DNA from 2 places in the Neptunomonas phycophila genome. Region 2 is predicted to be linked to the other one. Evidence: predicted binding sites of a transcription regulator. Region 2 holds the regulator's gene; the other holds the start of a gene.
What was found. Region 2 encodes sigma-54, which starts transcription at its own class of promoters, with help from an activator protein. Its sites were predicted from a motif close to TGGCACNNNNNTTGCTNT; they were not measured.
Positions count from the first base shown of each region.

Region 1: a site for sigma-54 is predicted at 717-734, ahead of BS617_RS09195 (CmpA/NrtA family ABC transporter substrate-binding protein). Genes of this name have one in related genera too.

Region 1 is NZ_MRCI01000001.1:2,025,854-2,031,816, forward strand. It holds gene BS617_RS09190 (CmpA/NrtA family ABC transporter substrate-binding protein) at 1-559, shown strand, start outside; gene BS617_RS09195 (CmpA/NrtA family ABC transporter substrate-binding protein) at 939-2,285, shown strand; gene BS617_RS09200 (ABC transporter permease) at 2,353-3,357, shown strand; gene BS617_RS09205 (ABC transporter ATP-binding protein) at 3,371-4,252, shown strand; gene BS617_RS09210 (NarK family nitrate/nitrite MFS transporter) at 4,433-5,902, shown strand.
Region 2 is NZ_MRCI01000001.1:2,398,387-2,404,349, reverse strand. It holds gene yjgA (ribosome biogenesis factor YjgA) at 1-153, opposite strand, end outside; gene mgtE (magnesium transporter) at 158-1,510, opposite strand; gene BS617_RS10920 (HPr family phosphocarrier protein) at 1,623-1,892, opposite strand; gene rapZ (RNase adapter RapZ) at 1,921-2,775, opposite strand; gene ptsN (PTS IIA-like nitrogen regulatory protein PtsN) at 2,810-3,268, opposite strand; gene hpf (ribosome hibernation promoting factor) at 3,294-3,584, opposite strand; gene BS617_RS10900 (RNA polymerase factor sigma-54) at 3,630-5,165, opposite strand; gene lptB (LPS export ABC transporter ATP-binding protein) at 5,203-5,940, opposite strand; gene lptA (lipopolysaccharide transport periplasmic protein LptA) at 5,942-5,963, opposite strand, start outside.

The sequences.
Region 1 (5,963 bases), 370 kb from region 2:
CGAACCTTGGAACAGTTTGGCGCAGGCCAAAGGCGTTGGACACAAGCTGCTAAGCGGCCATCAAATTTGGGAAAATGCACCAGATAAAGTGCTCGGTGTGACTAAAGCTTGGAGCGAAAGCAACCCTGCAACCCACCAACGCCTCATTGCCGCTCTTTTAAAGGCTTGCTCGTGGTTAGATAACGAAACAAATAAACTGAGTGGATTTGCACTGTTATTAAACAACGATTACATCCCTATTGATGACATTGATAGTATAAACCTGCTATTTGGGCAGCATAGTTTTACTCCGCCCATTGCTACCTTCCCATGGCTATCGCAGGCCAGATGGTTTAGCCAACACATTCTCAATGTCAGCGATCACAATCAGGCTCCAGAATCTTTGGATAACATTGTCGAACAAACCTATTTAACGAGCTTATACCGCGAGGTGGCTAGTGCGCTCGACATAAACCTCCCTTGTGAGAACACAAAAGACGAAGGCGTTCATGCTGGCAATTGGGAAATAGCCGGCACACACCACCCTATTGTCATGCCGTCCGATATTCGTTTTCGATAGAGGACTAAAGGCCTAGTAAATGTGCGCCAACCTAGTGCCTAACTGGGTAGTGGCGCTCAAAAAATGCACAAATTAATGCACAATTAGCTAGATCATCCCCACTAAACTCACATAGCTTTTCTCTTAAAAGCCCGTTATAGCGGGCTTTTTAAATATTTGGCACGCTCTCTGCTATATCAAATTAAGTACATACACATCATTACATATGTACACATAATTTATTTAGGCAAAGGCGCCCTTTGGACCGGATCTCACCCTCCGGTCGGGGCGCCTTTTCTGTTTTTATACTTAGGGAGCTTGAAACATGTCCAACGATTTTCTGAAAAAGAATGTTCTGAAGTCTGTCATCGGCCGCCGTAACTTGTTACGCAAAACCGTTATGACATTTGGTGCGGCTGCGGTTTCAAGCCTATTGGCTTTCACACCTGCTCACGCAGAAATAGGCGAGCCGGAAAAAGAAGATCTTAAGTTCGGCTTCATTAAATTAACGGATATGGCGCCTTTGGCCATTGCTTACGAGAAAGGCTATTTTGAAGATGAAGGCTTGTATGTCACTCTCGAAGCACAAGCAAACTGGAAAGTCTTACTAGACCGCGTAATCGACGGCCAGCTTGACGGTGCTCATATGCTCGCAGGCCAACCCTTAGGTGCAACCATCGGTTACGGTACTGAAGCGCATATCATCACTGCATTCAGCATGGACTTAAACGGTAACGCAATTACCGTTTCTAACGATATCTGGGAGCAAATGAAACCCAATATTCCAACAGGCGATGATGGAAAACCCGTACACCCCATCAAAGCAGATGCTTTAAAGCCTGTCGTCGAAAAGTTTAAGTCAGAAGGCAAACCTTTCAAAATGGGTATGGTTTTCCCTGTTTCGACCCACAATTACGAGCTACGTTATTGGTTAGCTGCTGGCGGTATAAACCCAGGGTTCTACTCTTCAGGCTCTGATGTGCAAGGCATTACCAATGCTGACGCTTTGCTATCGGTAACGCCACCACCTCAAATGCCCGCCACAATGGAAGCTGGCACTATTTATGGTTATTGCGTGGGCGAGCCATGGAACCAACAAGCTGTATTTAAAGGGATTGGGGTTCCTGTGGTGACCGATTACGAAATTTGGCGTGATAACCCAGAGAAAGTCTTTGGCGTATCCAGCCAATGGGCTGATCAATACCCCAATACACACTTACGTGTCGTAAAAGCGATGATCCGCGCCGCTAAATGGCTAGATGAAGACAACAACGCCAACCGTCCTGAAGCGGTGAAAATATTGTCGCAGCCCAACTATGTGGGTGCAGATTACGACGTTATCGCCAACTCGATGACAGGTACATTTGAGTATGAAAAAGGCGACAAGCGTGATGTGCCTGATTTCAACGTATTCTTCCGCTACAACGCAACCTACCCTTACTATTCAGACGCCATTTGGTATCTAACGCAGATGCGCCGTTGGGGGCAAATTGACGAGCAAAAGCCTGATAGCTGGTACATGGATATCGCTAAAAAAGTGTATCGTCCTGACATTTACGCCCAAGCCGCTCAAGCCTTAATTGAAGAAGGCACGATGGAAGCGTCTGACTTTCCAGACTTCGCAACAGAAGATGGTTTCAAACCACCGCAGACAGGCTTTATCGATGGGATTACCTATGATGGTAAGCAACCAAACGATTACCTCACCAAGTTCAAAATTGGTTTGAAAAACGACGAAAAGATCTAATTGTAGATCACAGTAAAACCTGACCCTGCCCCACCACGGCTGGTGGGGCACCTACAGGAGCCGAATGATGAGCGCTATATTATTAAAAATGAGTTGGCTTGAGCCGTTTGTTAAGATCGCACAGGGCGAGCGTCCGGGTGATCAATTAATGGTAATACTTCGATCAATTGGAGTGCCGTTAATTGGACTAGTGATCTTTTTATTCATCTGGCAAGTTGGCGCCAAAAATATCAATACATCGCTCGGTACCTTCCCCGGCCCTGCTGCGGTGTATGAGCAAACAGTTAATTTGTTTGCCGAGCACAACGCAGAGCGAGAAAAAGAAAAAGCATTTTACGAGCGCCAAGAAGTGCGCAACGAAAAAAAGCTGGCTAAGAACCCAGATGCAGAAGTAAAGATTCGCCCCTACACAGGTGCACCAACATTTATTGATCAAATCTGGACCAGTTTAGGCACAGTCATGACGGGCTTTTTAGTCGCCTCGTTGGTGGCGATACCTCTAGGCATCATGATTGGATTAAATTCAACGTTATACACGGCTATCAACCCCCTTATTCAACTGTTCAAGCCAGTTTCGCCTTTGGCTTGGTTACCGCTGGTGACTATGGTCGTCTCGGCAGTGTATGTCACAGACGATCCTATGTTTGCCAAGTCCTTTGTTACATCGGTGATTACCGTCTCTTTATGCTCTATTTGGCCAACACTTTTAAACACGGCAGTTGGTGTATCTAGCATCAGTAAAGATCTGCAAAACGTCAGCCAAGTACTGCGACTTAACTGGATTACACATGTTATTAAGATTGTTATTCCGTCAGCAATCCCGTCTATCTTTACTGGCCTGCGCTTGTCGCTGGGTATTGCATGGATGGTGTTGATTGCCGCTGAGATGCTAGCTCAGAACCCTGGCTTGGGTAAATTTGTATGGGATGAATTCCAAAATGGCAGCTCGCAATCACTGGGACGCATTATGGTCGCTGTCATTGCTATCGGCTTTATCGGATTCTTATTAGACCGCTTAATGCTCATGATTCAACGTAAAGTCTCTTGGGACAAATCAGTCGCCTTGCGCTAATTGGAGAAAAAAGATGGTTCACTTAGACTTAACAGACGTTTCAATCGAATTCCCCACTCCAAAAGGCCCATATGTGGCCCTGGACGGGGTCAACCTAAAAATCCAGCAAGGAGAATTCATCTCCCTAATAGGTCACTCAGGGTGCGGTAAATCAACCGTTCTCAACATTGTGGCAGGCCTATACCAAGCCACTCGTGGTGGCGTGGTGCTGGATGGCAAAGAAGTAAACGAACCAGGCCCTGAACGTGCCGTTGTGTTCCAAAACCACTCACTGCTGCCGTGGCTTAGCGTTTATCAAAATGTTGAATTAGCCGTTAAACAGGTTTTTAAAGGCAAGAAAACGAAGGCCGAAATGCGCGAGTGGATCTTGCACAACCTAAATCTAGTGCACATGTCCCATGCTCTTGATAAACGTCCTGATGAAATTTCGGGCGGTATGAAGCAGCGCGTTGGTATAGCTCGCGCACTGGCGATGGAACCTACCGTATTGTTAATGGATGAGCCCTTTGGTGCATTAGATGCGCTAACGCGCGCTCATTTGCAAGACTCCTTAATGGACATCCAAAATGACCTAAACAACACCGTCATTATGATCACACATGATGTCGATGAAGCGGTGCTGCTATCTGACCGCATCGTTATGATGACCAACGGCCCTGCCGCTACGGTAGGGGAAGTGTTGGACATTAAGCTTGAACGACCGCGTAACCGTATTGAGTTAGCCGATGACGCTGAATATAACCATTACCGTCACGAAGTACTGAGCTTCCTTTACGAAAAGCAGCGAAAGCCTGATGAAGCCTCGGCTGAAAAACCGGCACAGAACCTGCATCCTGATTCAACGGAACCCAAAGATCCTGTTAAAAGATCCGCTTCAAACTCAGAAGCTGCATGATTTAATAGGCATTTTTAGAGAAAGCCGCCATTTAGCCAGCATCATTATGGTGCAAATTAAATCAATGGCTCAATAAAAAGCACTGTTACAGAGCAAAGACGCTCGGCAAACCGATAAATAATTATTGGTTTTCCGGGCGTTTTTCGTTTTTGGCGTGTAAGCAAATACGGATACCCGACAATGAACCACGATAAATCATTTAATCTGCTGTCGTTCACCGGCAAAATGAAGGTACTGCACTTCAGTTGGTTAGCGTTCTTTATTACGTTTTTTGTATGGTTTAACCATGCACCTTTATTAGGCTCAATTGCCGAGTCACTTGGCTTGACTAAGTCAGAGTTAAAAACCCTATTGATCCTAAACGTGGCACTCACCATTCCTGCACGTATTTTAATTGGGATGCTCACCGATAAGTACGGCCCCCGTATTACGTATGCGGCGTTGCTTTTTTTCTCAAGCTTGCCATGTTTTTGGTTTGCCATGGCAACGGATTTCACGCAACTGGCTATTTCGCGCTTCTTACTCGGTTTTGTCGGCGCAGGTTTTGTCATCGGTATTCGTATGGTCAGCGAGTGGTTCCCCGCTAATGAGCTAGGCACCGCTGAAGGTATTTATGGTGGCTGGGGCAACTTCGGCTCTGCAGCAGCAGCCATGAGTTTACCGACACTGGCCCTGATCTTTGGTGGTGAAGATGGCTGGCGCTATGCCGTTGGCCTTACCGGTGTTATTTGTTTTTTATTCAGCTTTGTTTGGTATGCCAATGTTAGTGATACACCTAAAGGCTCAACCTACTTCAAACCTAAAAAGATTGGGGGCTTAGAGGTCACGAGTAAAGGTGATTTTGTTTTTCTACTAATCATGAAAGTTCCCATGTATGCAGCCCTTGCGCTACTCGCATGGAAATTGTCGCCTAACGGTGTCTCGATGTTATCCGAAGGCGTGACCACGATTATCTATCTGATCTTGATCGCTATTTTTATCTACGACTGTTACAGCGCGTACAATGTTAACCGTGACATGTTTGCCACACCGGTACCCGAAATCCAGCGTTACCCATTTAAACAGGTTGCTGTGCTAAATATATTATATTTTGCAACATTTGGTTCGGAACTGGCCGTGGTGTCTATGTTACCGCTATTTTTCTCAGATACCTTTAACCTTGATATGGTTTACGCGGGCTTATTAGCGTCAGCTTATGCGTTTATGAATCTGATGTCGCGCCCCGGTGGAGGCTGGTTGAGTGATAGATTTGGTCGCAAAAAGACACTACTCATTCTAACGGCTGGCCTCGCTGCTGGTTACGCCCTTATGGCGATGATCGATAGCAGCTGGCCTTTAGTATTGGCAGTGGTTGCTGCTATGGCATGTTCTTTCTTTGTTCAAGCAGGTGAAGGCGCCGTTTTTGCGGTAGTGCCGTTGATCAAACGTCGCCTAACAGGGCAAATCGCAGGTATGACAGGCGCATACGGCAACACCGGTGCTGTATTCTATTTAACCGTGCTATCCATGGTTGATTACTCCACGTTCTTCATGGTGATTGCAGCGACGGCTGTCATTGGTTTTGTTACCTTATTGTTCTTAAAAGAACCTAAAGGTCATATGGCGGAAGTCAACGAAGATGGTACTGTTGAGCTAATCCAAGTTAGCTAATGGGCCATCTATACTGAATACATAACAGCGGCTACTTGGGTAGCCGTTTTTCGTTTAAAAA
Region 2 (5,963 bases):
TTCATCAATAGGCATGCGCTTAAGTTGATCTGGGCGCAAATCAATCATTTTCGTGCCTATGTCCTGAAGTGCTTCAACTTCTCGTTTACGTTGCGAACGACTGACAAAGTCATCATCTTCATAGTCGGTGTCATGTGTATCGATATTGCTCATTAAGTTATCCGTAGAAATAAGTGGCTAGGCCAAGGAAGGCAAAAAAACCTACCACGTCGGTAATTGTAGTCAGTAAGACACTGCCTGCCAATGCTGGATCGATCCCCCACGCTTTTAATACGAGGGGAAGTAGGGTGCCGGCCAGTGCTCCGACAATTAAATTGATGACAATAGCTAACCCAATAACGATACCGATAGTTTGGCTGCTGAACCAGACCATAGACACCGCTGCCACGACCCCGGCCCATATGATCCCGTTTAATAAGCTGACTAACAGCTCGCGGTTAAGAAGCCAGCGAGCGTTTGAACGCTCGACATGTCCTAATGCTTGACCACGTATCATCAGAGTTAAGGTTTGGCTGCCTGCTATACCGCCCATGGATGCCACAATGGGCATTAGTACGGCCAGAGCGACTACTTTATCAATGGTGTCTTGGAAGAGTCCGATCACAGATGAAGCAAGTAACGCTGTTAGTAAGTTAATGCCCAGCCAAACAGCGCGACGGCGCGTAGTTTTTAAGAGTGGAGCAAAAGTATCTTCATCTTCATCCAGACCCGCCATGCTCATTAAGGAGTGGTCGGCATCTTCCCGTATAACGTCGACTACATCGTCGATAGTGATACGTCCCAATAATTTACCGCTCTTGTTAATAACAGGGGCAGAGACTAGGTCGTGCTTTTCAAAAAGAGAAGCAACCTTATCATCAGGCATGTCAGCAGGTATGGGCTTAATATCGGTATTCATTATTTCCCGAATTGTAATTTCGGGGTCACTCACCAACAGCTTGGTAAGGGGAAGTGTGCCTATGTATGAATTCTTTTTTCGGCTTACTACAAAAAGGCTATCCGTCATCTCTGGGATTTCATTATGGCGACGAATATAGCGCAAGCACGTTTCTACCGTTATATCGGGGCGGATAGTAACCGTGTCGGTATTCATCAAGCCGCCAGCGGTGTCCTCTGGGTAAGCCAAGATCTCTTCGATGCGCTCGCGATTTTGCTGATCCATAATTTGGAGCAGCTCGCGAGTAATACGCTCTGGGAGTTGTTGTAAAACGTCGGCTACATCGTCGGTATCTAATGTTTCCGTAATCGCTAATAAACGATCAGCATCCATTTTGCTTAAAATGTCGGCCTGGATATCATCAGCAAGGTATTGCAGTACCTTACCTTCATTCTCTGGATGGATTAGGTTCCAAAGAATTTGGCGCTCTTTTGGGGGCGACTTTTCGAGTAAATGTGCGACTTCTACAGGACGTAATGTGCTGTTAAGGGTGAAACGGACTTGTTGAAATGCGCCGCTATTGAGAGCGCTATTTAGCTTGTCTAATGCTGTGGTATCTTCTTGAGCCGTCATAAAGTCCTTAGGTGCTCACTGTCAGCGTCAGGATAGAGTAGGGGCGCCTTGGTGGCGTAGGCGCTAGTATAACGGATAGTTCTTAAGCCTACAGTAGATCTGTTGGCTGATATTACTCTTCTTCGTCAAAGCGGTTATTAATTAACGCTTCTATTGCGCTCAGGGCTTCATCTTGGTCTTCGCCTTGAGTTTTTACAGTAAGTTCGGTGCCTCGACTTGCGGCAAGCATCATAACAGACATGATACTTTTCCCATCCACTTCTCGGTCATCTTTTTCTAGGCGGACGTCGCACGAAAAGCGCGAGGTTGTGTTGATGAGCTTGGCGGCTGCGCGGGCGTGTAAGCCGAGCTTATTTATTATTGTGATTTTCTTTTCTAGCATGCGCTTATTCCTGATCTTAAACTGGCACTTAGTGCAGTTCTCGGTGGCGTATGTTCACCGTATCCATGAGTGATTTAAAATAGCCCGTTAGCTTCTCCGCAAGAAAAACGGACCGGTGCTGGCCGCCGGTGCAGCCAATACCTACCGTGACATAACTGCGGTTATTGTTGGAAAACTCAGGCAACCACTTTTCAATGTAACCGCGAATATCCTGGTACATTTCATCGACCAGAGCCTCGTTGCTTAAAAAGTCGATGACAGGCTTGTCCTTGCCCGTAAATTTACGTAATTCAGGAAGCCAATAAGGGTTTGGCAGTACACGGACATCAAATACCATATCGACATCCATTGGAACGCCATGTTTAAAGCCAAACGACTCAAATTGCAGTGATAACGTTTGCTGTTTGCGCTCTGCTACACGTAATTTAATCGTGTCACGGAGGTCGTATAGTGACATATGTGTAGTATCGATTCGTATATCAGCAATTTCGGCGATCGGCTCAAGGAGCTTTTTTTCGTACTCAATTGAGTCAGTTAATCCACTAAACAATTCTGACATCGGATGTCGGCGTCTAGTTGAGCTGTAACGGTTGAGTAAGCTTTCAAGTGACGCGTTAATAAACACGAGCTCGGCGTTAATGTCGCTGTGTTCGTTAAAATCACGCCAGATCTCGGGGAGCCGCTCTAAATTACTCGATAAGTTACGAGCATCGATACAAACGGCTATTTTTTTGAATTGAGCATCGGCTTCTAGATGCTTAATTAAATCCGGCAATAGCATAGCCGGTAAGTTATCAATGCAATAAAAACCAACATCTTCCAATGCCTGCAGGGCTGAGCTTTTTCCTGAGCCGGACATCCCGCTAATGATTACCAATTTCATGAGAGCTCTCTTATTGCATTAGGCTGATGTCACTTTATTGGAATAAGCGCGTCGCTGTAGCCAATAGGTTTTCATTGCTGTCGGCTTTTCGAAGGGCGACACGGCATTCATCTTGGCTAAAGACTTCTGCTAATTTTGCTAAAGTGCCGAGGTGCTCATCACATGCCGCTTCAGGGACTAGCAAAAAGAACAGTAAATCTACAGGACGGCTGTCGATAGCATCAAAATCGATAGGCTCTGCTAAGTGAATCAGCGCTCCTATCGGTGCTTCGATACCCGCTAATCGGCAATGGGGTATAGCAACCCCTTCACCGATGCCGGTACTGCCCAGCCTTTCTCTGCCAATTAGGCCGGTGAAGATAAGTTCGTGTGTGACTTCTTCACCGACTGATTCAGCAATGAGTTTGCTTGCCATTTCTAGCACGCGCTTTTTGCTGCCGCCCTCTACTGCTTGTAGAGTGCGGCTAGGTGTTAACAGAGAAATTATGGGCATATGACTTCAATTAGTTATTAGAAGGTTATTTATGGCTCTTGAGCTTTTCTTTATGTTTGATGATTTGACGGTCTAGCTTATCCGTCAGGGCATCAATGGCCGCATACATATCCGGCTGCTCACTGGTTGCAAATATTTCGCCTCCAGCAATATGCATGTCAGCTTCGGCAATTTGCCGCTGTTTATCAACACTCAAGGTCACTTGTACGTTAGTGATGTTATCGAAATGGCGTTCTAGCTTGTCAAACTTAGTGTGTACATACTCGGACAGTGCTTCAGTCAGTTCTACATGGTGACCTGTGATATTGATCTGCATAGATTGTCTCCTTAGCACGACTCTTCAGTCGTATGCGTATCGTTATTAAACCAGACGCTTGCGTTCATTAGAAGGAGCGATTCCCATCGCTTCGCGATATTTGGCGATCGTCCTTCGAGCGACCTGGATTCCTTCTTCATCGAGAAGTTGAGCAATTTTACTATCACTTAAAGGTTTAGCAGGGTTTTCGGCAGCTATCAGTTTTTTTATGACCGCTCGTATGGCTGTTGATGAGGCTGCGCCACCATCGCTGGTGTTGACATGGCTTGAAAAGAAGTACTTTAGCTCAAATATTCCGCGAGGTGTGTGCATGAATTTTTGTGTCGTCACACGTGAGATAGTGGATTCGTGCATCTCAACTGCTTCGGCAATGTCATGTAACACCATGGGCTTCATAGCTTCTTCACCATGCTCAAGAAAATCTACTTGCCTTTCGATAATTTGACTTGAAACTTTTAGCAGAGTTTCATTTCGGCTGAGTAGACTCTTAATAAACCAGCGTGCTTCCTGTAAATGGTTTTTTAAATAGGTGTTATCCGCGCTGGAGTCCGCTCGGCGAATCAAATCAGCATACTGAGTGTTGATCCGTAAATTAGGTGAAGCTTCAGAATTCAAGCGCACGGTCCAAACACCTTTGAGCTTTTCCACAAAAACATCTGGAATCACATATTCAGCTTTTGAAGGTGAAATCATTGCTCCCGGCTGCGGGTTTAGCGTTTGAATGAGTTCAATAATAGCCTGTAATTGTGGTTCTTTGATGCGTAGCTTGCGCATCAATTGTTTGTAATCATGGTTACCCAGTAAGTGGATATAATGTTGGCACAAGTTCAATGTTTGCGCTAACAAAGGAGGCGGCTCAGGTAATTGTTTTAATTGTATGCACAGGCATTCACCTAAGTCGCGGGCCGCTACACCGGGCGGATCAAACTGCTGTACGCGATGCAATACGGCTTCGAACTCTTCCAGTTCTGCTTCTTGGAAGCGTTCTGGTTCTTGGCGTTTAAAGTCTTCAAGCAGCTCTTCAATGTTAAGGCGTAAATAGCCTTCGTTGTCGATCGCATCGATAATGGCTTCAGCAACTAAACGGTCGTCTGCGGACATCCTTGTTAGGTTAAGTTGCCATAGCAAATGGTCTTGGAGACTCTCCTCGGCACTATCATTCGATTCAAAAAAGCTGTCATCGTCACGATTACTTGTGCTCGATGTGTTGCTGCTAGTTTGGTAAGTGTCGTCCCAAGATGAATCGGTTGATAACTCACTGGGGATGTCATCGTTCCACTTGTCGTCAAAAGAGTCGGGTTCTTGGTCGTCAGATTGTGTCGATTCTTGTGTTGTTTGCGCCGTGTATTCCGATGGGGTTTGATCTGAATTGCTAGGCTGCTCGCTCTGTGTAGAGTTGTCCTGCGGAGCCGCATTGTCTTCACTGTCTTCATTAGTTTCCAGCATGGGATTGCTGTCTAATGCAGATTGAATCTCCTGCTGTAGATCAAGTGTCGATAATTGCAGTAAGCGAATTGCTTGCTGTAATTGTGGGGTCATCGTGAGATGTTGCCCCATTTTTAACTGTAATGACTGCTTCATAAATTACAAGTAGACTCCAGAAAACACGAGGTGTTGCTTATAGTCGAAACGATTCGCCGAGGTAAGCAGCACGAACTTTTTCATTTGCCAGTATATCGCTTGGCTCGCCTTCAGCTAGGATAACACCTTCACTGACTATGTAGGCTTTCTCACAAATGTCTAGTGTTTCTCTGACATTGTGGTCCGTTATTAAGACTCCAATACCTTTTGATTGTAGGTGTTTTATCGTCTTTTTAATATCATTTACAGAGATTGGGTCAACCCCTGCAAAGGGTTCGTCTAACAAAATAAAAGCGGGCTCGGAGGCTAGGGCACGCGCTATTTCGACTCGGCGTCGTTCTCCACCAGACAAGCTCATACCTAGACTATTTCGTATGTGCGTAATGTGAAACTCTTCTAACAACTCTTCCATTTTGGCTTTTTGTTGATCAACTGATAGCTCTTTTCGCATTTCTAAAATGCCAAGTAAGTTATCTTCAACACTGAGCTTTCGAAAAATAGATGCTTCTTGAGGTAAGTAACCAATTCCTTTGCGTGCGCGTTGGTGCATAGCCAAAGGGGTAATCGTTTCTTCGTTGATAGCTATTGAGCCGTTATCAGCTTTGACCAAGCCCACAATCATGTAAAAGCAGGTAGTTTTACCGGCACCATTGGGACCCAGAAGTCCTACGATTTCACCGCTATTGACCGAGAGGGATACATCGCGAACGACATTACGTTTTTTGTATGATTTTGCTAAGTTGCGAGCGTGTAAAGTGCTATCCGGCGTCATCATATTATTTCGCTTTTGGTTGGATA